2 linked regions of the Azoarcus olearius genome follow. The protein of the gene in region 1 binds, or shares a complex with, the protein of each later gene. Links are inferred from orthologs where the notes say so. Each region holds a gene or a part of one and is shown on either strand. Other genes may lie near its edges.

What was found.
Region 2: the proteins of dnaX (region 1) and holA are in contact, whole or in part, in a cryo-EM structure (PDB 8GIZ), measured with the Escherichia coli proteins. The link is inferred for Azoarcus olearius from one-to-one orthologs.

What each region holds. Positions count from the first base shown.
Region 1 is NZ_CP016210.1:1,068,546-1,072,920, forward strand. Bases 1-2,922 are described here. They hold dnaX (DNA polymerase III subunit gamma/tau), read left to right. Parts: upstream 1-428; coding sequence 429-2,417; downstream 2,418-2,922. Other genes in these bases: cfa (cyclopropane fatty acyl phospholipid synthase), read right to left, coding at 1-129; dqs_RS05090 (YbaB/EbfC family nucleoid-associated protein), read left to right, coding at 2,469-2,792; recR (recombination mediator RecR), read left to right, coding at 2,873-2,922. Outside these bases: more of recR, read left to right, coding at 2,923-3,472; petA (ubiquinol-cytochrome c reductase iron-sulfur subunit), read left to right, coding at 3,654-4,247; dqs_RS05105 (cytochrome b), read left to right, coding at 4,251-4,375. UniProt on the Escherichia coli protein: Part of the beta sliding clamp loading complex, which hydrolyzes ATP to load the beta clamp onto primed DNA to form the DNA replication pre-initiation complex.
Region 2 is NZ_CP016210.1:3,624,037-3,626,923, forward strand. It holds holA (DNA polymerase III subunit delta), read left to right. Parts: upstream 1-882; coding sequence 883-1,893; downstream 1,894-2,887. Other genes in the region: leuS (leucine--tRNA ligase), read left to right, coding at 1-359; dqs_RS16535 (LPS-assembly lipoprotein LptE), read left to right, coding at 371-886; dqs_RS16545 (glutamate-5-semialdehyde dehydrogenase), read left to right, coding at 1,981-2,887. UniProt on the Escherichia coli protein: Part of the beta sliding clamp loading complex, which hydrolyzes ATP to load the beta clamp onto primed DNA to form the DNA replication pre-initiation complex.

The sequences.
Region 1 (4,375 bases):
GAGTTCGGCGAAGGCGCGCCGCGCGCCATCGTCGCCCCCGCGCCGGGCCGCGGTGCCACGGTGGGCGCGGGAGTACGCAGGGGGCGCCACGGGGCGGGAGGCGGCGCGGTCTGTATCGGCAGAGTTCATGCACGCTCCTCTAGCGCAAGCGCGTCGTCCGGCCCGGGCGGGCGACGGCGTACACCCGGGTCAAGACACTTCGGCGATTTCCGCGCAAACGGCGCACAGTGTGTCGATCCACGCGCGAACTTCTTCGGCTAGGTGTTCCATTGCGTTCTCCCCTGAGGCGGCGCGGAGCCGACGACTGAAGGATAGGCAGCGACCGGAGATAGACCAAATGGATTGAGCCAATCGCGCCGATTGGCAATTCGAATCATCGGCGGAGCGCGCCGGGAACGGGCAGGGGGGCTCTGCTAGAATCCCCACCCATGAGCTACCAGGTCCTTGCACGCAAATGGCGGCCGAAATCCTTCGGCACGCTGGTCGGTCAGGAGCACGTCGTCCGTGCGCTGAGCCACGCGCTCGCCACCGGCCGCCTGCACCACGCCTACCTGTTCACCGGTACGCGCGGGGTGGGCAAGACCACCATCAGCCGCATCCTGGCTAAAGCGCTCAACTGCGAAACCGGCGTGACGGCGGAGCCCTGCGGCCAGTGCGAAGCCTGCCGGGCGATCGATGCGGACCGCTTCCCCGACTACGTGGAAATGGATGCCGCCTCCAACCGGGGGGTGGAAGACATGGCCGCGTTGCTCGACAAGGCGGTATACGCGCCGGTGCAGGGCCGCTACAAGGTCTACATGATCGACGAAGTGCACATGCTCACCGGGCATGCGTTCAACGCGATGCTGAAGACCCTCGAAGAGCCGCCGGAGCACGTCAAGTTCATCCTCGCCACCACCGATCCGCAGAAGATCCCGGTGACGGTGCTGTCACGCTGCCTGCAGTTCAACCTCAAGCAGATGCCGCAGGGGCATATCGTCGAGCACCTGGACCGCGTCCTGACCGCCGAGGCGGTACCGTTCGAGCCGCCCGCGCTGCGGCATATCGCCAAAGCGGCCAACGGCTCGATGCGCGATGCCCTTTCGCTGCTCGATCAGGCGATCGCTCACGGCGCCGGCAAGGTGGCTGAAGAGCAGGTCACGCACATGCTCGGCACCGTCGGTGATGATCACCTGCACGCCGTGCTGGAGGCGCTCGCCGCAGCCGACATGGCGGCGCTGCTCGCCGTGGCCGACGGCATGGAGGCGCGCAGCCTCTCGTTCGACGCCGCGCTGCAGGCGCTGGCTTCACTGCTGCACCGGGTCGCGCTCTATCAGTTTGCGCCGGCAGCGATTACCGACCCGCTCGAACGAAGCCGGGTCGAAGTCCACGCCGCGGCCTTCGACGCCGAGTTTCTGCAGCTCGCCTACCAGATTGCGATCCATGGCCGGGAAGAGCTGCCGTTGGCGCCGGACGAATACACCGGCTTCACGATGACGCTGCTGCGTCTGCACGCGTTCCGCCCGGAGCAGCCGCCGGCCTTGGGAAGCACGCCGACCGGCGCGGACGGGGGCGCGGGGGGCGAGCGCCGGCCGCTGCCGGCGCGGGCGCCGGCTCCCGCCGCGGTGACGCCCCAGATGCAAAGCGCCGGCGCCGGGATGCCGCCAAATGCGGTCGCGGCGACGAACCGGCCCGTTCCGCCCGCGGCGACGACGGCCGCCCCGGCCCCTGTGTCGGCCGCGCCTGTGCCGCAGGCACCGTCTTCCTCCGCCGCGCCTCCTGCGCCCGCAGCGCCGGTGGCGCCGCCCGAGGGGCCGGCGGTTTCCCCGCCGGCGGGCGACGTTCCGCCGTGGGAGGAGCTGCCCCCGGAAGCGCAGTGGGACGAGGGTGACAGGGCCGCAGCGGGCGGTGCCGAGCGCTTCGACGAGGAATTGAACGACGCGCCGCCGCGTCCGGCCCCGCTTGCGGTCGTCAGACCCTCTACGGCGCCGGCGGTAGCACCCGCCGCGGACGAAGCACCCGGGGACGCCGTGCTGGCAGCCCCGCAGGCGCTGGCGGCGGGCGACTGGCGGTCCTTGGTACGTGCCCTCGGGCTGACCGGCATGCTGCGGGAGCTGGCGCAGCACTGCGAGTGGGTGGGGCTGGATGGCGAGCAGCTCGAGCTGCGCCTGTCGGCCACCCATCGCCATCTGCTCGATATCAACCGCAGCGCGCCCGAGCGGTTGCAGGAACAACTCGGCGCCGCGTTGGGGCGCACGCTCCGGGTCCGGATCGTCATCGGTACCATCGAGGGTGAGACGCCCGCCCAACGCGACGAAATCGAGCGTCGGCAGCGCCACGCCGAAGCGGTCGCGGCGCTCGAATGCGACCCCTTCGTGCGTGAATTGATCGAGCGCTTCGATGCCACGCTGCTCGAAGACACGGTACGGCCGCTCTAGGCCTGCCCCCACGGCTAACCCATCCCTTCCTTCCCAGCGGAGAACATGATCATGATGAAAGGCGGTATTGCCGGCCTGATGAAGCAGGCCCAGCAGATGCAGGACAACATGAAGAAGATGCAGGACCAGCTCGCCAGCGTCGAGGTCGAGGGTCAGGCCGGCGCAGGCGTCGTCAAGGTGGTGATGACCTGCAAGTACGACGTGCGGCGCGTCAGCATCGACGACGCGGTGATGGACGACAAGGAAATGCTGGAAGACCTCGTCGCGGCGGCGCTCAACGACGCGGTCCGCAAGGTCGAGACCACCACGCAGGAAAAGATGGCGGGCTTCACGGCCGGCCTCAACCTGCCGCCGGGGTTCAAGCTTCCGTTCTGAGATCAACAGTCTCCACGCCGAATGCGTTCGCCGCCCCGCGAGGGGGCGGAGAGGCGCTTGAGGCGGCCCGACGCGTACCGATGTCCTCTCCTCCTTCCAGTCTCGACGAACTCATCGCCGCGCTGCGCTGCCTGCCTGGCGTCGGGCCGAAGTCCGCGCAGCGCATGGCCTACCACCTGCTGCAGCGCGACCAGCGCGGCGCGGCGCGGCTGGCGGGGGCGCTCGGCCATGCGCTCGAAGTGCTGCGCCATTGCCAGCGCTGCAACAACTTCTCCGAAGAGGCGGTCTGCCAGCGCTGCGCCAATCCGCGGCGCGACCCCGCGACGCTCTGTGTCGTCGAGATGCCCGCCGATCTGGCCATGATCGAGCAGACCCAGTCCTACAACGGCCTGTACTACGTGCTGATGGGGCGTTTGTCGCCACTCGACGGCGTGGGACCGCGCGAACTCGGGCTCGAACGCCTGATCGCGCGTGCGACCGACGGTGAGGTCAAGGAAGTCATCCTCGCGACCAACTTCACCAACGAGGGCGAGGCGACGGCGCACACCGTGGCCACGCTGCTCGGCGCGCGCGGGGTCAAGGTCAGCCGCATCTCACGCGGCGTGCCCGTCGGTGGCGAACTCGAACACACCGACACCGGCACGATTGCCCAGGCGCTGGTCGAGCGGCGCGCGTTCTGAACGCGTGCTGCAGTGCGGCAGGCGGCGCTTTCCTAGCCCCTGATCGAAGCAGGGTGATCGCTTTGAAAGCCTTGTGCCGACTGGATTTTCCGACTTCGCGCTTTCTCTGCTGCAGCGACTCCGATATAATCCGAAGGTTTTTTGTATCCGGTCTTTGGTTTTCCTTTCAGGGAAGAGGGTCATGAGCGTTGAACAAAAGATGGACAACGGCCGCCGCACGCTGTTGCTGGCGACGTCCGCCGCAGGCGGCGTCGCGGCGGTGGCCACGGCGGTGCCGTTCGTTGCCAGTCTGACGCCGTCCGAGCGCGCCAAGGCAGCAGGGGCGCCGGTCGAGGTCGATGTGGGCAAACTCGCCCCGGGCGAGATGATGACGGTGGAATGGCGCGGCAAGCCCGTGTGGATCCTGCGTCGCACCCCCGAAATGCTGGCGTCGCTGGACAAGACGGACGACAAGGTCAGCGATCCGCAGTCCGACAAGCTGCAGCAGCCCGAGTACGCCAAGAACAAGCATCGCTCGATCAAGCCCGAGTACCTGATCGCGGTCGGCATCTGCACCCACCTTGGCTGCTCGCCGTCCGACAAGTTCAAGGTCGGCGCCGAAAGCGGCGTCGGTGCGGACTGGCCCGGCGGCTTCCTGTGCCCCTGTCATGGCTCGCAGTTCGACCTCGCCGGTCGCGTCTACAAGAGCATGCCGGCGCCGGACAACCTCGAGATTCCTCCGCACAAGTACGTCGCGGACACCACCATCCTCGTCGGTGAAGACGGAAAGGCCTAAGCGATGACGACCAAATCCCAAGCCTTGCTGAACTGGGTCGACGAGCGCTTCCCGCTCACTTCGTCGATCAAGGGTCATCTGACCGAATACTACGCGCCGAAGAACTTCAACTTCTGGTACTTCTTCGG
Region 2 (2,887 bases), 2.6 Mb from region 1 along the record:
ACGATGCTGCCGCCCACGCCGAAGTCGCCGAGGAAGGCTTCTCCATCCTCGTCCGCCTGCTGTCGCCGATCACTCCGCACATCGCCCACGCGCTGTGGCAGGACTGCGGCTTCGGCGGCGACATCGTCCAGGCCGCGTGGCCGGAACCCCTGGAAGCCGCGCTCAAGCAGGACGAGATCGAGCTGATGCTGCAGGTCAACGGCAAGCTGCGTGGCTCGGTCAAGGTCGCCGCGGACGCCGGCAAGAGCGACATCGAAGCCCTGGCGCTCGCCTCCGAGGCGGCGCAGAAGTTCATGGAAGGCAAGCCGCCGAAGAAGGTGGTGGTCGTGCCCGGCCGGCTCGTCAATATCGTGGTTTGAGGACTGCACGCATGCCCACCCCCTTCACCCGCCGCCGCGCCCTCACCCTGCTGGCCGCGGCCGGCGCCACGGCGGCACTCGCCGGCTGCGGATTCCGCCTGCGCGGCCCGCAACCGCTCGACTTCGCCACCATCCATGTCGGCGTCAGCGAATTCTCCGAACTCGGCGCGCTGCTGCGCCGCCAGATCGCCACCAGCGGCACCACGACCGTGGTGGAGGACGCGGCGAAAGCCGACGTCAGGCTGCAGGTGCTCGCCAATGAACGCGAGCGCGAAATCCTGAGCCTGACCGGCGCCGGCAAGGTGCGCGAATACCAGCTTACCCAGCGCATGCGCTTCCAGCTGCTGGACAAGAACGGCAGCGCGCTGATTCCGCCCACGGCCATCCTGGCACGGCGCGAATACACCTTCGACGACGCGCTGATCCTGGGTAAGGAACAGGAGGAAAACCTGCTGTTCCGCGACATGCAGAGCGACCTCGTGCAACAGTTGATGCGTCGCCTCGCGGTGGTCCGCCGCCCGCAGTGAATTTGCGCCCCGACCAGCTCGCGGCCCAGCTCGACAAGCCGCTCGCACCGCTCTGGGTGCTGCACGGCAACGAGCCGCTGCTGGTGCTCGAAGCCGCCGACGCAATCCGCGCGGCAGCGCGCCGCCAGGGCTATTCGGAACGAGAAACGCTGGTGGTGGGCCAGGGCTTCCGCTGGGATTCGTTGACACTCGCCGCCGGCAACATGTCCTTGTTTGGCGGCGCCAAGCTCATCGATCTGCGCATTCCCACCGGCAAGCCGGGGCGCGATGGCGGCGACGCGTTGCAGCGCTATGTCGCGCAACTGCCCGCTGCCACGCTCACCCTGGTGACGCTGCCGGAACTCGACTGGCAGGCACGCAAAACCAGCTGGTTCAAGGCATTGGGCGACGCCGGCACGGTCATCGAGCTAAACGCGCCGGAACGCGAACGCCTTCCTCAGTGGCTGGCGCAGCGGCTGGCCGCGCAACACCTCACCGCCCCGGCGGAAGCGCTGGCTTTCATTGCCGACCACGTGGAAGGCAACCTGCTCGCGGCACATCAGGAAATCCTCAAGCTCGGGCTGTTGTTTCCGCACGGCGCGCAACTGACCCTTGATGACGTCCAGCAAGCCGTACTCAACGTCGCGCGCTACGACATCGATACCCTTCGACAGGCCGTACTGGAAGGCGACCCGGCGCGCTGCGCCCGTCTGCTCGAAGGCCTGCACGGCGAGGGCGCGGCGCCTCCGCTGGTGCTGTGGGCGCTGGCCAACGAAACCCGCAGCCTCGCGCTGCTGCGCGCCGGACAGGACGCCGGCCAGCCACTCGCCGCGCTGTTCAAGGCCGAACGCGTCTTCGACGAACGACGCAAGCAACTCCTTACCCGCGCCCTTGCCCGCCTGGGCGGCGGGCGCCTGCGCGCCGCGCTGATGCACGCGGCCCGCATCGACCGGATGATCAAGGGGCTGGCGGACGGCGACGTGTGGGACGAATTCCTGCAGCTTGCGCTGCGGCTCTGCCGTCACTGACCCGTTCCGCGGCGGATGTAGCGCGTGGCCCACGGGCGCCGCGATCAGTGCTTTAATCCCTTTTTGGCTTTTCCGCCTGTGACGATGATGGATATCCAGCACTACATGCAGACCGTCGGCCGCGAAGCGCGCGCCGCCTCCCGCACGCTTGCGGCAGCCTCCACCGATGCCAAGAATTCCGCCCTGGTGGCGATGGCGCAAGCCATCCGCGACAGTCGCGACGCGCTGCTGGCGGCCAACGCGGCCGACCTCGCCGAAGCCCGCGCGGCCGGGCTGGACGAGGCCCTGATCGACCGCCTGACGCTGAGCGCCAAGGGCGTGGAAGGCATGGCCGCCGGGCTTGAACAGGTTGCGGCACTCCCCGACCCGGTGGGGGAAATCACCGACGTCAAGCGCCGCCCTTCCGGCATCCAGGTCGGCAAGATGCGTGTGCCGCTCGGCGTGGTCGGCATCATCTACGAGGCGCGGCCCAACGTCACCGCCGACGCGGCGGCGCTGTGCCTCAAATCCGGCAACGCCGCGATCCTTCGCGGCGGCAAGGAAGCGCTGCGCTCGAATCAGGCGATTGCAAGCTGCGTGCGCACCGGGCTTGCCGCCGCCGGCCTGCCGCAAACGGCCGTGCAGGTGCTGGAAACGACGGACCGGGCTGCGGTTGGCGCGCTCATCACGATGCCCGAATTCGTCGACGTGATCGTGCCGCGCGGCGGCAAAGGGCTGATCGAGCGAGTCTCCAGCGAGGCACGCGTCCCCGTCATCAAACACCTCGACGGCAACTGCCATGTGTACGTCGACGACCATGCCGACCCGGCGAAGGTGCTGCCCATCGTAGAGAACGCCAAGACCCAGCGTTACGGCACCTGCAACACCACGGAATCGCTGCTCGTGGCCCGTGCCGTCGCCCCGCGTTTCCTGCCCGACATCGGACGGATGCTGGCGGCGAGGAACGTCGAGATGCGAGCGTGCCCGGAAGCGCTCGTGCTGCTGCGCGAAGCCG